DNA from 2 places in the Psychrobacillus sp. NPDC093180 genome. Region 1 is predicted to be linked to the other one. Evidence: a T-box and tRNA genes for the amino acid it is inferred to sense, from the RefSeq annotation. Region 1 holds a T-box; the other holds one or more tRNA genes.
What was found. The T-box of region 1 lies ahead of alaS (alanine--tRNA ligase). A T-box ahead of a tRNA ligase gene usually reads a tRNA of that ligase, here a tRNA-Ala.
Positions count from the first base shown of each region.

Region 2: it has a tRNA-Ala gene. The T-box ahead of alaS (alanine--tRNA ligase) is inferred to sense a tRNA for this amino acid. The anticodon was not compared.

Region 1 is NZ_JBIVOJ010000001.1:320,668-333,035, forward strand. Features, by position in the region: gene ACIP9W_RS01625 (tRNA threonylcarbamoyladenosine dehydratase) at 1-470, shown strand, start outside; gene ACIP9W_RS01630 (hypothetical protein) at 538-732, shown strand; gene ACIP9W_RS01635 (replication-associated recombination protein A) at 1,232-2,518, opposite strand; gene cymR (cysteine metabolism transcriptional regulator CymR) at 2,656-3,078, shown strand; gene ACIP9W_RS01645 (cysteine desulfurase family protein) at 3,091-4,221, shown strand; gene mnmA (tRNA 2-thiouridine(34) synthase MnmA) at 4,250-5,362, shown strand; gene ACIP9W_RS01655 (tetratricopeptide repeat protein) at 5,377-6,033, shown strand; gene recD2 (SF1B family DNA helicase RecD2) at 6,064-8,475, shown strand; T-box leader at 8,513-8,728, shown strand; gene alaS (alanine--tRNA ligase) at 8,774-11,407, shown strand; gene ACIP9W_RS01670 (IreB family regulatory phosphoprotein) at 11,506-11,772, shown strand; gene ruvX (Holliday junction resolvase RuvX) at 11,775-12,194, shown strand; gene ACIP9W_RS01680 (DUF1292 domain-containing protein) at 12,205-12,368, shown strand, end outside.
Region 2 is NZ_JBIVOJ010000022.1:18,946-31,313, reverse strand. Features, by position in the region: gene ACIP9W_RS21880 (helix-turn-helix domain-containing protein) at 1-76, shown strand, start outside; gene ACIP9W_RS21875 (transposase) at 307-540, shown strand; tRNA gene ACIP9W_RS21870 (tRNA-Asn) at 906-980, shown strand; tRNA gene ACIP9W_RS21865 (tRNA-Thr) at 994-1,066, shown strand; tRNA gene ACIP9W_RS21860 (tRNA-Val) at 1,191-1,266, shown strand; tRNA gene ACIP9W_RS21855 (tRNA-Tyr) at 1,288-1,371, shown strand; tRNA gene ACIP9W_RS21850 (tRNA-Gln) at 1,378-1,452, shown strand; tRNA gene ACIP9W_RS21845 (tRNA-Ala) at 1,477-1,549, shown strand; gene ACIP9W_RS21840 (GNAT family N-acetyltransferase) at 1,749-2,339, shown strand; gene rocF (arginase) at 2,410-3,315, shown strand; gene sigW (RNA polymerase sigma factor SigW) at 3,476-4,051, shown strand; gene ACIP9W_RS21825 (zf-HC2 domain-containing protein) at 4,064-4,693, shown strand; gene cdaA (diadenylate cyclase CdaA) at 4,809-5,648, shown strand; gene ACIP9W_RS21815 (CdaR family protein) at 5,641-6,906, shown strand; gene glmM (phosphoglucosamine mutase) at 6,944-8,296, shown strand; gene ACIP9W_RS21805 (type 1 glutamine amidotransferase domain-containing protein) at 8,511-9,026, shown strand; gene ACIP9W_RS21800 (gamma-glutamyltransferase family protein) at 9,158-10,762, shown strand; gene glmS (glutamine--fructose-6-phosphate transaminase (isomerizing)) at 11,161-12,368, shown strand, end outside.

The sequences.
Region 1 (12,368 bases):
ATATGTTTTATACAGAAGAAACGTATGAACAGTTCTTTGCGATGGATATAGATTATGTTATTGATGCATCTGATACTATTATTTATAAAGTACACTTGATGAAAGAATGTTTAAAACGTGGCATTAAAATTATTTCGAGTATGGGAGCTGCTAATAAAACAGATCCTACACGTTTCCAAATTGCCGATATTTCCAAAACACACACAGATCCTATTGCAAGAGTGATCCGTACGAAATTACGCAAAGAAGATCATATTACAAAAGGTATTCCAGTCGTGTTTTCCGATGAAAGTCCAATTGTTGTACGTGAAGATGTCGTTGGAACAGTAGGAAAACCAGATGCGGCGATCCGCAAAGCGAAAATGCCACCATCTTCCAATGCTTTTGTTCCATCTACAGTAGGCCTAATATGCGCTAGCTGGGTAATCAATGATATTACAAAAGAAATTCCTATTAATCGAGTAAAGTAATTAGTTGCAGTTTTTTCCTTTTCCCTTATACTAAAATTATTACATTGAGGAATGAGAGGGATAGATTATGACAGAATCGACTAATCAAGAAGCACCTAAAAAGAAAATGTCTTTGCAAGAAGCAGTGAAACAAAAGCTAGAAGCGAAGAAAAACCAAGCGAGTGGTGGCAAAGCCCAAGCAAATGGCAAGTCGGCTAACCAAAAAGCAAAAAGCCAAATGACGAAAAAAGTAAGCAATACACGCCGTAAAATGGGTGTGTAATCGTCTATCCAAAAAGCATCGCATGAGAAACATCTCATGCGGTGCTTTTTTTGTGAGAAATTCAGTTAGTTGGAATAATTTTAGTTTTAGTTGGAAAATGGAGCTGTTTAGTTGGAAAAAACATCGCTTTAGTTGTAAAAAAAGCATATTTAGTTGTAATATCCATTTTAATGGAAATTTAATGACATATCCTGTCATAGATAGAGTGAAATCAGTCATAATAAAAAGCTTCTTGTGAGCTGTTTTTTTTTTGAGAAAAACCTGGTTAGTTGGAATAATTATAGTTTTAGTTGGAAAATAGAACTGTTTAGTTGGAAAAAACATCGCTTTAGTTGTAAAAAAAGCATACTTAGTTGTAAAATCCATTTTTATGGAAGAATCCATGTTGCCTTCGATATATCTTCGCTGACCCTGAGTACGCACTCAATCCAACCAAAATTATATTCTAAGAAAAAATCCAAATTAAAAACCCAGATTAACATGAATCTGGGTTTAGTCACTATTTTTCTGTTTTAAACTTTTCTAAACGATTATAGATAGCAGCTAACCGTTTTTCTTCGCCTGCTTCAACCGGTTCATAAAATTTTGTGCCGACTAAATTATCTGGTAAATATGTTTGGTTTACCCAACCACCGAAAGTGCCGATTTTATGGTCATGCGGATATATATAGCCACCGTGTCCAAGCTCTGCTGCTCCGGCGTAATGGGTATCCTTTAAATGTTTTGGTATTTCCCCAGTTTTCCCAGCGTGAATGCTTGCGATTGCGGAATCGAGGGCTGAATACGCTGAATTGGATTTCTCTGATAAACACATAAGTACAACAGCATTTGCTAATGGGATGCGAGCTTCTGGTAATCCAAGTCTCTCTGCTGACTGAATTGCTGCGAGAACTTGTGGACCCACGGAAGGATTTGCAAGACCAATATCTTCGTAGCTCATAACGAGCAACCTTCTAGAAACTGCAACTAAATCTCCGTTTTCAAGTAAATGAGCTAGATAATATAGCGCTGCATCCGTGTCGCTTCCTCGAACCGATTTTTGTAAAGCGGATAATAAATTATAGAAATGTGATCCTTTTTTATCACCAAAAACTCCGACTCGGTCCACTAAGCTGTTCAATATACTATCTTCAACTTTTGTCACACCATCTTCTTCAAAGCTTGCAAAAATAGTGGATTCTAATAAAGTTAATGCTTTTCTAGCATCTCCATTGGCGGCGTCCGCTATTTTTTTTCGTTGTTCGTCAGTAATGGCAATGACCATTTTTCCTAACCCTTTATCCTTATCAAGCAAAGCTCGCTCTAAAAGCTTGTCCACATCTTCGGTTGTAAGCCGTTTTAGCTGTTTAATTTCCCCACAGCGTGAGCGGATCGCGGGGTTCACATCATGAAATGGATTTTCGGTAGTAGCCCCAATTAAAATAATCGATCCATTTTCTACATGTGGAAGAAGGGTATCCTGTTGCAATTTATTGAATCTGTGAATTTCATCTAAAAATAAAATCACTTTGCCGCTAATTCGTGCATCTGCTACAACCTCTTCTACATCTTTTTTCCCGGCTTTCGTTGCATTGAGAGCGACAAAAGGTAGCTTTGTTGTACCCGCAATCGCAAAAGCTAGCGAAGTTTTTCCTACCCCAGGATCTCCATATAAAAGCATAGAAGGGACGTGACCATTTTTTATCATTTTATATAAAGCAGTATCTTTTCCGATAACATGCTGCTGTCCTGCAATTTCATCAATCGTTTGCGGTCTCATACGATATGCTAAAGGTTCGTTGCTCAAAACAATCTCTCCTCGTTCAAACATCTGTTCTTTAATTATAGCGAAGTTTCTTGGAAAAGTCATTTTGAATTCGCTCTAGCCCTTAGTTATGCTATACTTATGAAAGTATTTTCTTAAAATTAATGAGGTGGAATATATTGAAATTTTCAACAAAAGGACGATATGGATTAACGATTATGGTCGCTTTAGGAAAACAGTATGGTGAGGGACCGATCGCGCTTCGACAAATTGCAGCAGAGTATAATTTATCCGAGGCATATTTAGAGCAAATCGTTTCTCCATTGCGAAATGCAGGACTTGTTAAAAGTGTGCGAGGTGCTTACGGTGGATATATGCTATCCAGTAAGCCAAACGAGATTACTGCTGGTGATGTTATTCGCGTTTTGGAAGGACCGATTCAAATAGTAGAAGGTATTGAAGAGGAAGAACCACCACAACGCGAACTATGGATGCGTATACGAGACGCAGTAAAAAATGTACTTGATACAACGACAATAGAAGATTTGGCAAAATATACAGAAGATAACCCAGATGATACTGGATACATGTTTTATATTTAAGGAGTCTTACAAATGACTAGAATTTATTTAGATCATGCTGCTACTTCCCCAATGGCGGAGGAAGTTATACAAACATTTACAACAGAACTAAACGAAGAGTATGGAAATGCATCAAGCATTCACCAAACAGGTAGAAACGCACGAAAAAAATTAGACCAATCACGTAATGTTTTTGCAGCTAGTATCGGTGCTCATGAAACAGAAATTACGGTAACAAGCGGCGGGACAGAAGCGGATAACTACGCTTTATTTGGTACTGCGTACGCTCGTAAAAACGAAGGTAAGCATATTATTACAACGCAAATTGAACATCATGCAGTGCTGCATGCTTGTGAGCAATTAGAACGTGAAGGATTTGAAGTAACGTATTTACCAGTGAATAAAGAAGGAGTCATCGATATCAATGACTTGAAAAATTCGCTGCGAGAGGATACTATTTTAGTTTCTGTTATGTATGCGAATAATGAGGTAGGTGTGATTCAACCAATTCAAGCAATTGGAGAATTATTAAAAGATCATCCTGCTTATTTTCATACAGATGCAGTACAAGCATACGGTAGTTTTGAAATAGATGTGCATGCATTACATATCGATTTGCTAAGTGTGTCTAGTCATAAGATTAACGGACCAAAAGGAATAGGATTTTTATATGCACGTAAAGGAATCTTATTAAAACCTTTGTTTTATGGTGGGCAACAAGAACGAAAAAAACGTGCAGGAACTGAAAATATTCCGGCGGTAGTAGCTTTTGCAAAAGCAGTTGAACTAAAGCAAGCAAATTTACAAGAAAGCATTACCCGAAATGTTCAGTTGAAACAAGCCTTCCTAAAGCAACTCGAAAGTAATGGTGTTCAGTTCACAGTAAACGGTCCACAGGAAAATGTGTTACCGCATGTATTGAATATTAGCATCCCGAAAACGGATGTAGAAACATTTTTAGTACAACTTGATTTAGCTGGAATCGATGCGTCGAGTGGTTCTGCATGTACTGCTGGTTCTATCGATCCATCCCATGTTTTAGTAGCTATGTACGGGGAGAACACCCCGGAGTTACGTAACTCTGTCCGCTTTAGTTTTGGTATAAATAATACAGAGCAGCAAGTAATCGAAGCTGCAAATAAAATAAGTAAAATTATTCAATAAATTGAATGATTGAAATGAGTGATTAAAAGTGAAAAAAATAGAAGATACACGAGTAGTGATCGGAATGTCCGGTGGAGTGGACTCATCCGTTGCTGCTTATTTATTGAAAGAACAAGGATATGACGTTATCGGTATTTTCATGAAAAACTGGGATGATACCGATGAATTTGGTGTTTGTACTGCTACCGATGACTATGAAGATGTTATTAAAGTGTGCAACCAAATTGGAATTCCTTACTACGCGGTGAATTTTGAAAAACAATATTGGGATAAAGTATTTACGTATTTCTTAGAAGAGTACAAAGCGGGAAGAACACCAAATCCGGACGTTATGTGCAACAAAGAAATTAAATTCAAAGCGTTTTTAGAGCATGCATTAGCATTAGGTGCTGACTATTTAGCGACTGGGCACTACGCTCAAGTTGAAGTACGTGATGGACAAACTCGTATGCTACGCGGTAAAGACAATAACAAAGATCAAACCTATTTCTTAAACCAATTAAACCAAGAGCAATTAGAAAAAGTTATGTTCCCAATTGGCCATTTAGAAAAGAAAAAAGTTCGAGAAATTGCATTAGAGCAAGGTTTAGCAACTGCAACGAAAAAAGATTCTACTGGTATTTGTTTTATCGGAGAAAGAAACTTTAAAGAATTTTTAGGTCAATACTTACCAGCCCAAAAAGGTGTTATGGAAACAATGGATGGTAAACAAATGGGGCATCATGATGGATTGATGTACTATACGATTGGACAGCGTCATGGTTTAGGCATTGGTGGCTCTGGAGACCCTTGGTTTGTTATTGGAAAAGATTTAGAACGAAATGTATTATTAGTAGGTCAAAATATAAATAATGATGCACTTTTTTCTACAAGTTTAACTGCAACTAATCTATCGTTTACAACGACAATAGAAAAACCAACTTCCTTTAATTGCACAGCAAAATTCCGTTACCGTCAAGAAGATGTTGGCGTTCATGTAGAGTTACTTTCGGAAGATAGAGTACTTGTAACATTTGACCAACCAGTTCGCGCAATTACACCAGGACAAGCGGTTGTATTTTATCAAGGTGATGAATGCCTAGGTGGAGCAACGATTGATGAAGTGTTTAAGGATGGATTGAAATTGGACTACGTCGGGTAACTGGAGGTTTTAACATGAATTACAATGAATTAGGCATTCAAGCAATACAAGAAGAAAATTATGAAAAAGCAGTAGAATTATTTACAAAGGCGATCGAAGAAAATCCGAACGAAGCCATTGGTTATATAAATTTCGGAAATCTGCTTTCTTCTATGAATGAGAATGATCGGGCGGAGCGATTTTTCCAAAAAGCAATTACGCTAGATGAACACGCTGCAACTGCCTATTATAGTCTAGCAAATTTATACTATAATGCGGACCGTTTCGAGGAAGCTGCAAAGCTTTATGAAAAAGCTATTGCAAATGGAATTGAAGGAGCAGATGCATACTTTATGCTAGGGAAAAGCTTTGAAAAAGAAGGACATACGAAGCTTTCCTTGCCATATTTACAACGTGCTTATGAACTTGCACCAGATGATATTCAAGTTGCTCTTTCCTATGGTATAGCATTAGCAAGTATGGAAATGTTTGAGCAAGCAGAACCTATTTTTAAGATGATTTTAACTCAAGATGCAGAAAATGCAGATGCACATTATAATTTAGGTGTATTATATGCTGTTTCTACTACAGATACAGACGCTGCTCTACATCATTTGAAACAAGCATTCACAATCCAACCAACTTATGATCAAGCACGCTATGTGTACGACATGATTTCATTACGCAATTAATCGAACAGTTAAAACCCCGGAGGCGATAGTATGACAAACGAAATGAACAATGAGAAACAGTTTATATCTGGTCGTCCTATCGTCTCTATTTTTCATAACCCTCAAAACCTATTTTCCATTATCAAATTAAAAATAAAATCCACTAATACTACATATACCGATAAGGAAATAATCGTCACTGGTTATTTTCCTTCACTTGTTCTAGAAGAAGCTTATAAATTTACTGGATTTATCAAAAATCATCCAAAGTACGGTGTGCAATTCCAAGTAGAGACCTTTCAAAAAGAAGTACCTGCAACCGAGCAAGGTATTGTCCATTATTTATCGAGTGATATGTTTCCTGGAATTGGGCGGAAAACGGCTGAAACGATCGTGAAAAAACTCGGACCAAATGCGATCAATAAAATATTGGACGATCCACAAGCATTAGATGTGATTCCGCGCCTTGCTGAAGAGAAAAAACTAACGCTACGATCCGTTTTAGAACAAAACCTAGGGTTAGAAAAAGTAATGATCCAGCTAAACGAATGGGGTTTTGGACCTCAAATTGCGATGAAAATATATCAAGCATATCGGGAAGAGACGATTACTGTTTTAACAAAAAATCCATACCGTTTAATAGAAGAAGTAGAAGGTGTGGGATTTGTTCGTGCGGATGAGCTTGGCTATAAATTAGGTATTCAAGGAAACCACCCGGACCGTATTAAAGCGGCTATTTATCATTTATTGCAAACCGCTTCTTTAAGTGAGGGGCATGTCTTTTTATATGCGGAGCAGTTATTAGAATCAGTGAAAAAGTTATTAGAAACCGCTCAAAGAGAAGAAATACCGTTTGAAGCGATTTCCAAGTGTTGCATTGAACTTGCCGAAGAAAGCCGGATTGCTGGGGAAGTGAATCGGTTTTATATTCCTTCTCTTTATTACTCGGAAGTTGGAATTGCTTCTAAAATTGAAACGCTGCTTGGTGAAAATGACACACATCAAAAATTTCCACTAGCCGAGATGAAAAAGCATTTAGGCGGGATAGAGGAACGGCTAGGTGTTCAGTATGCTGCTACTCAAGTTAAAGCAATTGAAACGGCTTTAAATGCTAGTATGACGTTATTAACAGGGGGACCGGGTACTGGGAAAACAACGGTAGTCCGAGGAATCGTTGAATTGTACGGGGAACTTCATGGACTTTCACTCGATCCAAAAGAATGGGCAAAAGACAAAAAACCCTTCCCTGTTGTATTGGCTGCACCAACCGGTAGGGCTGCAAAACGGTTGAGTGAGTCCACAGGATTACCAGCCATGACTATTCACCGACTGCTAGGATTTACAGGTCAAGAAGATGACGATGCAGAAGGAAATGAAATTGAAGGTAAGCTCATCATTATTGATGAGACATCCATGCTCGACACATGGCTCGGACATCAATTATTAAAAGCGATTCCAAAAGATGCCCAAGTGATTTTTGTAGGAGACCAAGATCAGTTGCCTCCTGTTGGACCCGGGCAAGTGCTAAAAGATTTACTTGCTTCTAAACGAATACCAACTGTTGAACTAATAGATATTTATCGCCAATCTGAAGGGTCTTCCATCATTGAATTGGCCCATGATATGAAAAAAGGTACGGTTCCGCAAACTCTATTGGATAAAACGAGAGACCGTTCATTTATCAAGGCTTCGACGGAACAAATACCGAAAGTCGTAGAACAGGTATTGAAAAGTGCTTTATCTAAAGGCCATTCTATCCGGGATATCCAAGTTCTAGCTCCGATGTATAGAGGCCCTGCTGGTATTGATGCCTTAAATAAAATGATGCAAGAAATGGTCAATCCAAATCCTGATGGCAAACGAAAAGAAATGATCTTTGGTGAAACAATTTACCGAATCGGTGATAAAGTGCTTCAACTTGTCAATCAGCCGGAAAGTAATGTGTTTAACGGAGATATGGGAGAAGTCGTGAGTATTTTCAAAGCTGCGGAGACCGTTGAAAAAAAAGAAATGCTCGTTGTTTCTTTTGATGGTACGGAAGTGACGTATGAAAAAAATGACTTGAACCAAATTACTTTAGCCTATTGCTGTTCCGTGCATAAATCCCAGGGGAGTGAATTTCAAACCGTTATTATGCCAGTGACGAGAACTTATATGAAAATGCTCCGTCGCAACCTTTTGTATACAGGAATAACGAGGGCAAAAAATTTCTTGATACTATGCGGGGACCCGCAAACTTTTAAATATGGGGTTGAGCGGACAGATGACTTGCAGCGTCTAACAACGCTGAAAGACCGCTTGGTTGGCAGTGAAGAAGAACCGGTAGAGGAAGCAGAACATACCTTGCCAGAAGAAACTTTAGAAGACACGACTCTTCTAACTGCCGATAACTATCATTTGATTGATCCACTAATTGGCATGAAAGGAATAACACCTTATCAATTTATGGAGGCAGACAATTGACATTGAGACAATTGTTTCTTATAATCAATTGCATATAACGAAAATGTTGACGGAGAAAGTACTATTATTACCTGACTAGAGAGGGATTCCAAGGCTGGAAGAATCCCCAGTGCATAATAACTAGGAAAGCTACTCTTGAGTGCAGTTAAAACCTGCCGTATTGCTGCGTTAAAGCTTCTTTAAGAGACATATTTGGCTACAAGCTAATATGTAACTAGGGTGGTACCGCGAAATAATAGCTTTCGTCCCTTTTTGGGATGAGGGCTTTTTTTATTTCAAAAATTTAGGAGGAATTAAGATGAAACAATTAACAGGCGCTCAAATCAGACAAATGTATTTAGACTTTTTTATCGAAAAAGGACATACGCAAGAGCCATCTGCCCCACTAGTACCGATTAACGATCCGTCTTTACTTTGGATTAATAGTGGAGTTGCAACATTAAAAAAATATTTTGATGGTCGTGTTGTACCAGAGAATCCACGTATTACAAATGCACAAAAATCGATTCGTACAAATGACATTGAAAATGTTGGGAAAACGGCAAGACATCATACATTCTTCGAAATGCTCGGTAACTTCTCCATTGGTGAATACTTTAAAAGAGAAGCAATTGAATGGGCATGGGAATTCTTAACGGATGAAAAATGGATTGCTTTTGAACCAGAAAAATTATCGATCACGGTTCATCCTGAAGATGAAGAGGCATATAATATTTGGAAAAATGAAATTGGTATTCCGGAAGAAAGAATTATTCGACTTGAAGGTAACTTCTGGGATATCGGAGAAGGTCCAAGTGGTCCGAACTCCGAAATTTTCTACGATCGTGGAGAAAGCTACGGTAATGACGAAAATGATCCGGAGTTATATCCAGGCGGAGAAAATGAACGTTATTTAGAAATTTGGAACTTGGTATTTTCTGAATTCAACCACAATCCAGATCATACGTACACTCCACTGCCAAAACAAAACATTGATACTGGTATGGGTCTGGAACGTATGGCAAGTGTTGTACAAGACGTTCCTACAAACTTTGATACTGATTTGTTTATCCCAATTATTCGCCAAACAGAAAGCATTGCTGGAAAAACATATCGCTCGAACGCTGAAGATGATGTAGCGTTTAAAGTAATTGCAGACCATGTTCGTACAGTTGCTTTTGCAATTGGAGATGGTGCCCTTCCATCCAATGAAGGTAGAGGTTATGTGCTTAGAAGATTACTTCGCCGCGCGGTACGTTTTGCAAAACAACTTGGTATCGAGAAACCATTTTTATATGAGCTTGTACCAGTTGTCGGAGAAATAATGCAAAGCTTTTATCCGGAAGTGTCTGCGAAAAAAGATTTTATCATGCGTGTTATGAAGACAGAGGAAGAGCGATTCCATGAAACACTTCATGACGGTTTAACAATTTTAGAAAAAGTAATTGAAGAGCAACGTGCAAAAGGGGAGTCATTTATCCCTGGGACAACTACTTTTACCCTATATGATACGTACGGCTTCCCAATTGAATTGACGGAAGAATACGCAGAAGAAGCAAATATGACCGTAGACCACGAAGGATTCCAAACAGAAATGGAAGCGCAACGATCTCGTGCTCGTGCTGCTCGTCAAAATGTCGATTCTATGCAAGTTCAATCAGAAGTATATAGCAATCTTCATGATGAAAGTAAATTTGTTGGTTATGAGACGTTGACTGTATCAACTAAAGTTTCATCGATTATTCTTGGACAAGCATTGGTGAAATCGGCTAGTGAAGGCGATGAAGTACAGGTTATCTTAACGCAAACTCCATTCTATGCTGAAAGTGGTGGACAAATTGCGGACCATGGAGCAATAGAAAATGAGTCTTTTAGAGGATTTGTAAAAGATGTACAAAAAGCTCCGAATGGACAAAACCTGCATACGGTAGTAATTGAATCGGGTGAGATAAATACAGATACAACTGTAATGGCAAGTGTAGATACTTCCTTACGTGGTCATACGATTAAAAATCACTCTGCAACACATTTATTGCATCAAGCGCTAAAAGATGTTTTAGGAACTCATGTAAACCAAGCGGGTTCTTATGTTGGTCCTGATCGTTTACGCTTTGACTTTTCTCATTTTGGACAAGTAACAAAAGAAGAGCTTGAGAAAATTGAACGTATAGTAAACGAAAAAGTGTGGGATAATATCCCGGTAGTTACTGGATACCATAATATCGATGATGCGAAGAAAATGGGCGCAATGGCATTATTCGGTGAAAAATACGGTGATATAGTTCGAGTTGTACAAATGGGATCATTCTCTCTAGAGCTGTGCGGAGGAGTTCACGTACAAAACACTTCTGAAATCGGATTCTTCAAAATCCTATCAGAAAGTGGAATTGGAGCAGGTACACGACGTATTGAAGCTGTTACTGGTAAAGGTGCTTACGAGTTTGTTAAAGAAGAAGAACATGTACTTGAAGAAGCAGCAAGCTTATTGAAAGCTCAACCAAAAGATTTTGTTTCTAAAGTAGCACAAACATTACAAGAACTTAAAAATACACAAAAAGAAAATGAATCACTTTCTGCAAAAATTGCTAATAGCCAAGCAGCTTCTGTATTATCTTCTGCTCAAACGATAAACGATGTTACCGTTTTATCCGTAAAAGTAGAGGCAAAAGACAACAATCAGCTACGTCAAATGATGGATGATTTAAAACAAAAACTTGATAAAGCGGTTATCGTCCTTGGAGCAATCGATGGGGAAAAAGTAATGATTTCTGCTGGAGTGACGAAAGATTTAGTAGGTGGGAACTATCATGCTGGAAATATCGTCAAACTAGTAGCAGAACAATGTGGTGGTAAAGGCGGCGGTCGACCTGACTTCGCAATGGCTGGTGCAAAAGACGGTAGTAAACTAGAGTCAGCTTTAAATTCTGTTTACGAATATATGAAATCTATCTAAAGAAATTAGGTATATTTGATACTATTTCCAATTTCGGTTATACTGAAAATATTAGATAAGTAAAGTTGCCTACTAAAATCGAAAGCGAGGTGCTGATCATGAGTTCATTTGATAAAACGATGAAATTTAATTTTCCTGAAGAATCGATGGAACAGGAAGTCAAACATGTGATGCTACAAGTGCACTCTGCACTAGAAGAAAAAGGGTATAATTCTATCAATCAAATTGTAGGCTATCTACTATCTGGTGATCCAGCTTATATTCCTCGCCATCAAGATGCGCGTAATATGATTCGAAAACTAGAACGTGACGAGATTTTAGAGGAATTAGTAAAATTTTATATTAAAAGAAATAATGAGGCTTAAAAATGCGAATTATGGGTTTGGACGTCGGTTCCAGAACAGTTGGCGTTGCGATAAGTGACGCAATGGGTTGGACGGCACAAGGTATTGAAACCATCAAAATTAACGAAGATGAACTAAATTTTGGTTTAGACCGTATTGATGAGTTGGTAAAGCAACATGAGGTGAAAGAATTTGTTGTTGGTTTCCCCAAAAACATGAATAACACTATTGGTCCCCGGGCGGAAGCATCTGAACGTTATGCGAAGCTACTAACCGATAAATACCATTTTCCAGTTACAATGTGGGATGAAAGATTGACAACAATGGCTGCAGAACGTATGTTAATAGATGCAGATGTTAGCCGTAAAAAACGGAAACAAGTAATTGACAAGATGGCCGCTGTAATGATTTTACAAGGCTATCTTGACAGAAAAAACAGATGAGGTGACTGCAATGGATCATGGTCAAGAAAATATTACAGTAGTAGATGAAAATGGTAATGAGCAGCTTTGCAATGTACTATTCACATTTGAATCAGAAGAATTCGGAAAATCGTATGTACTTTATTATCCAGTAGGTGCTGAAGAAGATGAAGAAGAAGAAATCGAAATTCACGC
Region 2 (12,368 bases), on a different contig from region 1:
ACAGTTGTTGGCCAAAACCTTCGGTTGTGTGCGTTTTGCGTTTAATCAAATACTTGATGTGGTCCAAATTGCTTAACTGGAAAAATCCTTCGAAGGTGGATATGGTCAAGTCAAGTCTATCACCACATTAAAAGAGCTGTACCCCTTCTTAAAGGATTAAAGGAAGTAGACAGTATTGCGTTACAATCCGTTGGAGAACAGCTAGACGATGCCTACCAACGCTGGTTTCCCAAACAAAATGGAAAATCACGTTTCAAAAAGAAAACAACGTGCCAGCTATACCACTAAAAGGTGAAGGGCATTACTATGTCAGCCTGTTTGTGGAAGAGGACACCACTGGCGAAGATAGGGCAGTCGATTGGTATCGATGTAGGGCTGACGGAAATCGCTACCCTTAGCGACGGCATGTTCATCTCCTCCTTGAAAGCGATGAGGCATTACGAACACCAATTGGACAAGGCACAGCGCGTCCTATCGCGTAGAATTGAACGGGCCAAACGAGAAGCTCAAAATGTCGCCATAACAAAGGTAGCATTCTAGAAATTGTGTTCATCTATGCGAAGTTATCTATGTTTAACTTCTTTGGCATAAGAATGGATTGCACCCCAAGTATAATTGCTCTTAGCTTAAAACTTGATAAAACCCAAATAGATTGGCCTATTCCCCACCAAATTCTAACTCGCCTCCTGTGTGTAATGAGTTTTTGTGCAAAGAAAGCATCCGGACCTCAATTAGTTGCATTGAAAGCAGTTTACCATGATTTAGCTATTAATTGATTTTCTCTACCAAAGGGGATTAAATGCAAATAATACAATATGATATATTTTTAAAAAAATGTAGAATTATACTTGAAATATAATTAATTATTGTTATAATTATATTTGTACTTTAAATAGATGCATTGTTCCGAAGTAGCTCAGTGGTAGAGCAATCGGCTGTTAACCGATCGGTCGTAGGTTCGAGTCCTACCTTCGGAGCCATTTTTTTGTCTGTGCTTCCATAGCTCAGCAGGTAGAGTGCTTCCATGGTAAGGAAGAGGTCAGCGGTTCGAACCCGCTTGGAAGCTTACATTTTGAATAGTAAATGTAAAAAAGCCTAGATAACTACTTGCCTAATAGAAACAAATATGTTATTATAGTTCTTGTCCGATTCTAGTAGAAGTATAAGACGAGTCGTGATTTTATAACCCAGGAGGATTAGCTCAGCTGGGAGAGCATCTGCCTTACAAGCAGAGGGTCGGCGGTTCGAGCCCGTCATCCTCCACCATTTATTTTCATACTTAGCTTTGGAGGGGTAGCGAAGTGGCTAAACGCGGCGGACTGTAAATCCGCTCCTTAGGGTTCGGCGGTTCGAATCCGTCCCCCTCCACCAGTTTATTGGGGTATAGCCAAGCGGTAAGGCAACGGATTTTGATTCCGTCATGCCCTGGTTCGAATCCAGGTACCCCAGCCACAAACATTTAACTTTTATTTTAACGGGGCCTTAGCTCAGCTGGGAGAGCGCCTGCCTTGCACGCAGGAGGTCAGCGGTTCGATCCCGCTAGGCTCCATATTTATATATGACAAATTAAACCTTCCGTCTTTAGGAAGGTTTTTTTATTTTGCTAAAAAAACAAAGCATAACGTAATCAACACTCCAAAACCTCTGCCTCCCCTATATACAAACTTAACTTATTATTTTCATAGTTTCTGAGATAAAATCCTTTTCAATGCACCCATCTTTCCATTATGATGATATAAAAAAGTGAGGTGTTTAGCTTGGCTGAAACAATCGTATATGGAGACGTGACATTACGACCATTGAAAGAAAGTGACATTCCGTTTTTATGGGAGTTGTATGATCCCAAAATATTTGAATTTATGTTGAATAAAATAGAAGATAGGGAACAACTCAGTAATTGGTTGCAAGTAGGAATTGATCAAATGAATATTGAACAAACTGCACTTTCATTTGTAGTAGAAAATACCGATACCCATAAAATGATGGGGACGACCCGTATATATGGAATGGATCATACGAATCATGCTTGTGAGATAGGATCGACTTTTTATGGAAAACAGTTTCAGCGAACGCATGTGAATACAACAACTAAATACTTGCTTTTAAAACATTGCTTTGAACAGTTAGGTATGATTCGTGTCCAATTTAAAACGGATGAGTTGAATGTAACTTCCCAGCGCGCGATTGAACGAATAGGTGGTATAAAAGAAGGTGTTCTTCGCAATGAACGAATTCGTTCAAATGGCACGGTGAGAAATGCCGTTGTTTACTCAATCATTGAAAGTGAATGGACGGAAGTTAAAAATCATCTAGTTCAGTTAATGAATAAATATTCATAAAAATGCTGAGTTGAGCCATTTCCCCTTTAAGATTTACAATAGGTGTAGGAATAGAAGGGGGTATTAAATCATGAACAAGTTAGATATCTCAATAATTGGTGTACCAATGGATCTTGGTCAAAATAGACGGGGAGTCGATATGGGACCAAGTGCTATCCGCTATGCCGGCGTGGTAGAACGCCTACAAGCACTTGGCCACACAGTTAAAGATGAGGGAGATATTGCGATTAGCCATACTCGTAAAGAACAATCTCCAAATACACATTTGCGTAATCTGGAAGATGTGATGGAGGGAAATACAAAGCTAGCAAACAAAGTACATGAAGTGCTATTGGAAGGAAGATATCCTTTAGTGCTTGGTGGTGACCATAGTATAGCAATCGGAACACTAGCAGGGCTTGCAGATCGCTATGAAAACTTAGGCGTTATTTGGTACGATGCGCATGCTGACTTAAATACAGCTGAAACTTCTCCTTCTGGGAATATACATGGAATGCCACTTGCAGTGAGTATTGGCTTAGGTCATGAAGACTTAGTGAATATCCGCTCGTTTGCTCCAAAGATTAAACCAGAAAACGTTGTTATTATCGGCGCTCGCTCTGTAGACCCAGGCGAACGTGAATTAATAAAAGAAAAGGGCATTAAAGTCTTTTCCATGCATGAAATCGATAAGCATGGGATGACAGAAGTAATGAATCAAACAATAGCCTATTTCCATGAGCGTAATGTAGATGGTGTCCATTTATCGCTCGATTTAGATGGTTTAGACCCACTTTATACACCAGGAGTGGGTACACCTGTTCCAGGCGGTATTAGTTATCGTGAAAGCCATTTAGCAATGGAGATGCTCTATTCTTCCAATTTGATCACGTCAGCTGAATTTGTGGAAGTAAATCCTATACTGGATGAAAAAAATAAGACAGCAGATGTTGCAGTTGGATTAATGGGGTCACTATTTGGGGAAAGTCTCATATAATAAAAAAGGAAAGCGGGCAAATAGTCTGCTTTTCTTTTTTTATTATCAACACAATGCATGGAATATTTGGTAAAATAAATAATATAGAAAAAAATGAAACCTGTTGCTACCTTAATACGTATAGGTAAGACAGCCGCATGAGGCGGAGGGGAAAATCACGATGGATGCGTTAATAAATAAACGAATAAAACAAGTGTTAAAAGGCGATAAAGACGCATTCGCGGAGATTGTCGACCTGTATCAGCATAGGCTATTTCAAGTATGTTTTCGGATGTTAGGAAACCGTCATGAAGCCGAGGATATTGCACAAGAAGCATTTGTGCGAGCCTTTATCAACATACACACGTATGATCAAAAAAGAAAGTTCTCTACTTGGCTATACCGTATTGCGACGAATTTATGTATCGATCGTATACGAAAAAAGAAGCCTGATTTTTATTTAGATGCAGAAGTAAAGGGTACCGAAGGGCTCGATATGTATTCTCAAATCGCAGCAGCAGATGAACTGCCGGAAGAAGAGATAATGAAGCTTGAGCTGCAAGACCGGATACAATATGAAATTAGTCGTCTTCCGGATAAATATCGATCGGCCATTGTTTTAAAGTATATGGAAGAATTATCTTTACAAGAGATTAGTGAGATATTAGAATTACCACTTGGAACAGTAAAAACGAGAATTCATAGAGGCAGAGAGTTTCTTAGAAAACAGTTAAGCAGGCAACCCAATTTTTTATAGGAGGGAATCACGATGAATGCATGTCCAGAGCGAATTGTTCACTTAATGCATGAGTACCTAGATGGTGAAATAAGCCGTGAACATGAGCTTGAACTTAAATCTCATTTGCAGTCATGCGTGGATTGTCAGGCTCATATGCACGAGTTAAGCGATGTGGTCGCTTTTGTAAAAGGAGCAGCTCATGTAGAGGCCCCAACTAATTTTAGTCAAAATGTAATGGCAAGACTTCCAAAAGAAAAATCACATGCTGGTGTTAGTAGATGGTTGCGGCGTCATCCAATTCTCACTGCAGCAGCATTATTCTTTTTATTTATGAGTAGTGCATTATTTAGTAATTTCCATGAAGAGCAGCAATTCTCCTTTACCAAACAAGAAAATGTCGTAGTAGAAGGAGAAACGGTTATAATCCCTGAAGGACAAGTTGTAAAAGGCAATCTAGTCGTTCGAAATGGGGATGTTCGAATTGATGGTGAATTGGACGGGAATCTAACCGTCATAAACGGTTCGAAGTACATGGCTTCTACTGCAGTAATAACGGGTAAGACAGAAGAGATTAATGAGGTATTTGACTGGCTTTGGTTTCACATAAAAGATGGGGCGAAAGAAGTCGTATCGTTTTTTGAAAAAGAAGAAACAAAATAATAGGAAGTCTATCCAGTGAAATGGATAGACTTTTTTCGCCCTAAAATGTAGAGAACTGGGCAACTATGTTATACTTACATGGTATGGATTTGTGATGAAAAGTGGGGGATGCCACATGTCGTTTATGGAGCAGTTTACCAGTTTTATGCCAGTAAACGTAATTGTAAACATTTTAGATGTTTTAGTTGTATGGTTTGTTATATACAAATTAATAACCTTGATAAAAGGAACGAAGGCTGTTCAATTATTAAAAGGAATATTTGTTATTATCGCAGCTCGAGTAGTAACGGATTTTTTAGGTATGGATACACTAGGCTGGTTGCTTGAAAATGTAATTAGTATTGGTTTTTTTGCAATTATCGTGATTTTCCAACCTGAAATAAGAAGAGCTCTTGAACAAATAGGTAGAGGAAAGCTCTTCGCGAGAAGCTCATCCATGCAAGAAGAAGAAGAGAAAAATCGTTTAATAGAAGCGATGACCAAATCGGTAAGCTATATGGCAAAACGTCGAATTGGCGCATTAATATCTATTGAAAGAGAAACAGGTTTAAATGAATACATTGAAACGGGAATTCAGTTAAATGCACATCTTACTTCGGAGCTTATGATTAATATCTTTATACCAAATACACCTTTACATGATGGTGCGGTTATTGTGCAAAAGAATAGTATTGTCTCTGCCGCTTGTTATTTGCCATTATCTGAAAGTCCTTTCATCTCCAAAGAGCTTGGAACACGGCACCGTGCGGCAATTGGTTTAAGTGAAGTGACGGATGCGATAACCATTGTTGTCTCAGAAGAAACAGGTGCGGTAAGTTTAACATCTAATGGAGATCTCCATAGAAATTTATCCATGGAAGAGTTTGAAACTCACTTGAAACGCCTTTGGTTTGGACCAACAGAGGAACAAGTAGCTTCTTCTAAATGGTTGTGGAGGGGGAAACAGAATGGATAAAATGATGGGCAATCCATGGTTTTTAAGAATAATTGCATTGGTACTGGCCATTCTATTATTCGTTTCTGTGAAATCGGATATGGAAAAGAATAATATGAATACAACTAGCACGTCAGTGGAGGTTCTTCGAGATGTGCCTGTAGAGGTATATTATGACGATGAAAATTCAGTTGTAACAGGAGTACCAGAAACTGTTACGGTGAATATAGAAGGTCCATCGCAACAGGTTTTTTCCACCAAAGTGATGAAGGACTATAAAGTATTTATTGATTTACGAAATGTAACGTTTGGGGAACATAGAGTAGAATTTTCAACCGAAAACTTTTCGGATAAATTGAAAGTTCGTATCGACCCTGTAAATGTGAATGTGGTGATTGAGGAACGTGTTTCTCAAGAATTTAATGTGGATTTAGATATGAATGAAAGCTTGTTAGCTGAAAACTATATCGTCAAATCCTATGATATGGAACCGAAAAAAGTAGTTGTGACAGGAGCAAAAAGTATTATCGATAGCATAGGCTATGTAAAAGCTACGGTCGTTAGAGACCAAGGAATAAATAAATCGTTTGAACAAGAAGCGAGCATACGAGTACTAGACGCTGATTTAAATAAATTGGATGTAACAGTCGAACCGAAAACAACACAAGTAAAAGTAAATGTCGAAGAATACAGTAAAGAAGTCCCGGTGGTTTTAGTCCCTAAAGGCGTGCCTAAAGAAGGGGTAAAGATTAATAAATTGTCAACTGATGTAAAAAATATTAGACTATACGGCCCGCGAACAGTATTAGATAAAATGGGGCAGTTACAAGTTGATGTAGACGTGAGTAAACTAGAGGATACGAGTAGCTTTGATTTGAAGCTAGCAATTCCAGACGGTGTGACTAGATTGTCGCTCGACAAGCTTAAAATAACAGCAGATGTCACACCGGCTCCACCAGTTGAGGAAGAAGAAAAGCAAGAGGAAACCGTTTCAACGGTGGAAGAGAAAGCATTTGAAAAAGTTACGATTGCAGTGAAGGGACTACCGGAGCAGCTAGTTAGTAATTTTGAAACACCTACGGATGGAATCGTTTCTGTCGTAGCAAAAGGAACACCCGAGGCTTTGAAAAATATTCAACTAAACAATGTTTCCGTTTACGTAAATGCCGAGAATGCTGAGGTTGGGGAAGTAACCCTTCCAATTCAAATAGAAGGCCCCTCTAATATAGAATGGGGAACGTCAGAATCTGAGGCAAAAATAACAATAAAAGAAGCTTAATGCGTAGGACAACAGGTTTTTAAGGAGAGAAGAAGAAATGGGAAAATATTTTGGTACAGATGGTGTTCGAGGAGTAGCGAATTCAGAATTAACACCAGAGCTAGCTTTTAAACTAGGTCGTGTTGGAGGATATATATTAACAAAGGAAGCGAAGGAACGAGCGAAGGTCTTAATCGGTCGTGATACTAGGATCTCTGGTCATATGCTTGAAGGAGCACTAGTGGCTGGACTTCTCTCGGTTGGTGTCGAAGTAATGCGTTTAGGAGTCATCAGCACACCTGGTGTAGCTTTTTTAACGAGAGTGATGAGTGCTAATGCAGGAGTAATGATTTCTGCTTCACATAATCCCGTGGCAGACAACGGGATCAAGTTCTTTGGGCCGGATGGTTTCAAGCTTTCAGATGAACAAGAAGAGGAGATTGAGCAACTACTCGATGCAGAAGTGGATGAAATTCCTCGCCCAACTGGAGCAGGAGTTGGTTCTGTATCAGATTATTTTGAAGGCGGACAAAAATATATTCAATACTTGAAACAAACAATAGATGAAGAGTTTGTAGGTGTCCATGTAGCATTAGACTGTGCAAACGGAGCAACTTCTTCCCTTGGAACCCATGTTTTTGCAGATTTAGATGCAGATTTATCGACGATGGGTGTATCTCCAAATGGATTGAATATTAATGAAGGTGTAGGCTCTACGCATCCAGAAGAATTAGCCAAGTTTGTATTAGAAAAAGGAGCAGACGTTGGTCTTGCTTTTGATGGAGACGGAGACCGTTTAATCGCTGTGGATGAAAAAGGACAAATCGTAGATGGCGACCAAATCATGTATATATGTGCTAAATATTTAAATGCACAGGGACGTCTAAACAAAAGTACGGTTGTTTCCACAGTGATGAGTAATATGGGCTTCTATAAAGCATTAGAAACGCATGATATGACAAGTGTGAAAACAGCAGTTGGAGATCGCTATGTAGTAGAAGAAATGAAAAAGAATGGCTACAACCTTGGCGGGGAGCAGTCAGGACATATTGTCTTTCTCGATTACAATACAACAGGTGACGGATTATTAACTGGACTGCAACTAGTCAATATTATGAAAGTGACTGGGAAAAAACTTTCAGAGCTTGCATCTGAAATGACAATCTTTCCTCAGAAGCTTGTGAATGTACGCGTAACAGACAAGCACGCAGTAACCGAAAATGCGAAAGTAGCAGCTATCATTCAAACAGTAGAAGCAGAGATGGCTGGCAATGGTCGTGTATTAGTACGACCATCAGGCACAGAACCGCTTGTACGTGTTATGGTAGAAGCAGAAACAGAAGCAGACTGCGAAAACTATGTAAACCGAATCGTGGCTGTCGTTAAAGAAGAGATGGGCTTAGCCGAATAAAAATGAATGATACAAAAATCCAGCCCTGTGCTGGATTTTTTTGTTCTAAAAATAAGTGAAAAGGGCTTGGTGTTTCTCCCTTCATACTAAGGGGTCAACCATTTTACGTCTTTTATAAAGCATAAAAGTCATTTTAACAAAACTATTGATTACATGTTTACTATGATTTATTAGTGGAATAATAAGAGAGAACAAGCAGATAAGGAGTGAGGAAATGGCTAAAGTAGCAACATTAATCACAAATATGTTTGAAGACGTCGAGTACACCAGCCCAGCGCAAGCTTTGAACGATGCAGGACACGAGGTATTTACAATTGAGAAAGAAGCAGGAAATGAAGTAACAGGTAAACAAGGTGAAGCCAATCTTAAGGTAGACTATGGAATAGATGACGTAAAACCGGAAGATTTTGATGCATTATTTATTCCGGGTGGCTTTTCACCAGATATTTTACGAGCGGACGATCGTTTTGTAGCTTTTGCAAAAGCTTTTATGGATGCTAAGAAACCAGTATTTGCAATATGCCACGGACCGCAGCTTCTAATTACTGCAAAAACATTAGAAGGACGAGACGCTACTGGATACAAGTCGATTAAAGTCGACCTAGAAAACGCCGGAGCAACTTATCACGATGAGGAAGTATTCGTTTGTGGCAATCAACTTGTCACAAGTAGAACCCCAGATGATCTGCCAGCGTTTAATAGAGAAATTGTCAAATTGCTGGAGAAATAAATGATTAATGAAAAATGGAGCACCTTCAATCGAAGGTGTTCTTTTTTATTTTGTAAAGTTAATAGAAAATTTTTAAAATTTTCTGTTATTCTATAACAGAGACGAAATAAATACATAGAGGGGAAATGATTGTGGACTATTTATATCACCCTTTTTCTGCTAAACGACATACTGTTTTTGCAAAAAAGGGAATGATTGCAACATCTCAACCATTGGCAGCACAAGCAGGTTTAGACATATTAAAGCAAGGAGGAAATGCGATTGACGCTGCAATTGCAACAGCTGCAGCACTTACCGTTGTAGAACCCACTTCTAATGGTATTGGAGGAGATGCGTTCGCTTTAGTTTGGACAAAAGACAAGCTACATGGTTTGAATGCTTCAGGTCCCGCACCACAGTCTATTTCTATACAAAAACTCAAAGAACAGGGATATGAGAAAATGCCTATGTATGGCGTCATACCGATTACAGTACCTGGTGTTCCTGCTGCGTGGGCTCAACTATCAAAACGCTTTGGCAAACTCTCGCTTAAAGAAGTACTTCTACCAGCGATTCGATATGCAGAAGAAGGCTATCCGTTAACACCAATTCTAGGGAAGTATTGGAAATTGGCATATAATAGATTTAAAGATTCCCTTACTACGGAAGAATTTACTGCATGGTTTGAAACGTTTGCACCGAATGGTAGCGTACCTGAAATAGGGGAAATGTGGTCTTCACCAGGTCATGCCAAAACACTTCTAGCCATTGGAGAAACGAACGCTCGCGACTTTTATGAAGGGAAAATAGCAGATCAAATAGATGCTTATATGAAAAAGCACGGCGGATATTTATCAAAAGCTGATTTATCTTCATATAATGTAGAATGGGTAGATCCTATCTCTGTAAATTATCGTGGTTATGACGTTTGGGAAATTCCACCAAATGGTCAAGGGATGATAGCCTTAATGGCGCTTAATATATACAAAAGCTTAAATATGCCGATTTGGCAAAATGCAGATACATTCCACTATCAAATGGAAGCGATGAAATTAGCATTTACAGATGGCAAAGCATTCATCACAGAGCAAAATGACATGCCTATAAGCGTAGAACATTTATTATCAGATGAATATGCTAAATCTCGGGGTGTAACTATTCGAGCAGAAGCAAGTAACCCAGAACCATATGAATTGCCAAAAGGTGGAACGGTTTATTTAGCGACAGCTGATGAAGAAGGAAATATGGTTTCTTACATTCAAAGTAATTACATGGGGTTTGGTTCCGGTATTGTCATTCCGAATACAGGAATCGCCTTGCAAAATAGGGGACGTGATTTCTCATTGGATGAAGCACACCCAAATGCTTTGCAACCTGGTAAAAGAACATTCCATACGATTATTCCAGGATTTTTAACGAAGAATGGTAAAGCAGTCGGTCCATTTGGTGTGATGGGTGGATATATGCAGCCACAAGGACATTTCCAAGTGGTGACGAATACGATTGATTACTTATTGAGCCCACAAGCAACGTTAGACATGCCACGTTGGCAATGGGTGAAAGGAAAAACAATTCATGTAGAGCCTGAGTTTCCAAATTATCTTGTGCAAAGCTTAATAAGAAAAGGTCATGATATTCAAATGACAACGGATGGAGGTAGCTTTGGTCGTGGTCAGATTATTTGGAGAAACCCGGAGACAGGCGTTCTACAAGGCGGCACAGAATCTAGGACAGATGGAGCAATAGCAGTTTGGTAAGAGCCTCATTGGAGGCTTTTTTTCAATTATTCTATTAACCTTTGTTCCATAAAATTGACGTGCATATAATGAGCGTATATAATGAAAAAGTTACTTTTAATGTAAATTCAAAAGTGACCGCGTAGAAATGGAGGAAAGGTAAACGCGTTAAAATGAGGAAAACAATTATAGCGCCAGAGCTGAAGAAATTGATCGATATATCTTCAGCAGACGAGGTGGAGGTTATCGAAAATTCGGCGGATGCCTCCCGACCGTATTTGCCCGGTTGTTATTCTTTTTCAGAAACCATACGAGTGATTGTATGACAGAGGGGAAAAGAAGGCATTCTTAGCATAATGAGCATCTCAGGTAAAAAGAGAGGCTTGTTTTGACATGAATGTAAACGGAGGAATATGAATATGTGTGGAATTGTAGGATATATTGGAGAAGCAGATGTAAAGGAAATATTATTAAAAGGGTTAGAGAAATTGGAGTACCGTGGTTACGATTCAGCGGGAATTGCTGTACTTAATGACGAAGGCGTAGTTGTCTTTAAAGAAAAGGGACGAATTGCAGACTTACGTGATGTAGTAGATGAAGAAGTGGATGCAAAACTTGGAATTGGGCATACTCGTTGGGCAACGCATGGTGTCCCAAACCAACTAAACGCACACCCTCATCAAAGCACAACACAGCGATTTACACTTGTGCACAACGGTGTTATTGAAAATTATCACCTTATGAAAAAAGCTTATTTATCTAATGTAGAAATGGCTTCTGATACAGACACAGAAGTAATTGTACAGTTAATTGAAAAGTTTTCACAAGATGGATTATCCACCATTGATGCACTAAGAAAAACATTGCATCTTATCCATGGATCATATGCACTTGCACTACTTGATAAAGAAGATCCAAATACTATTTATGTTGCGAAAAACAAATCACCGCTTCTTGTAGGTCTTGGTGAAGGCTTTAATGTAGTAGCGTCTGATGCAATGGCTATGCTACAAGTGACGGAGCAGTATGTAGAGCTTCACGATCAAGAAATTGTGATCGTGCATAAGGATTCAGTTGAAATTCAAAAATTGGATGGCTCTATTGTAGAACGTCCAGCATATAAAGCAGAGCTAGATATGAGCGATATCGAAAAAGGAACATATCCTCACTATATGTTAAAGGAAATGGACGAACAGCCTGCGGTTATTCGTAAGATCATTCAAGCTTATCAAAATGAGCAAGATGAGCTAACAATTGACGCAAATATCTTGGATGCACTGCACAATGCAGATCGTCTCTATATTATTGCTGCGGGAACTAGTTATCATGCAGGTCTTATCGGCAAGCAATACTTTGAGAAAATTGCAGGCATACCTGTAGAAGTGCATATTTCTAGTGAATTTGGCTACAATATGCCACTACTTTCTGCCAAACCGCTATTTTTATTTATCACGCAATCAGGTGAAACAGCAGATAGCAGACAAGTGCTAGTGAAGATAAAAGAGCAAGGGTACCCAACGATTACGATGACAAACGTGCCAGGGTCCACACTTTCTCGCGAAGCAGATCATACGCTTTTACTTCACGCTGGTCCTGAAATTGCAGTGGCATCTACGAAAGCATACGT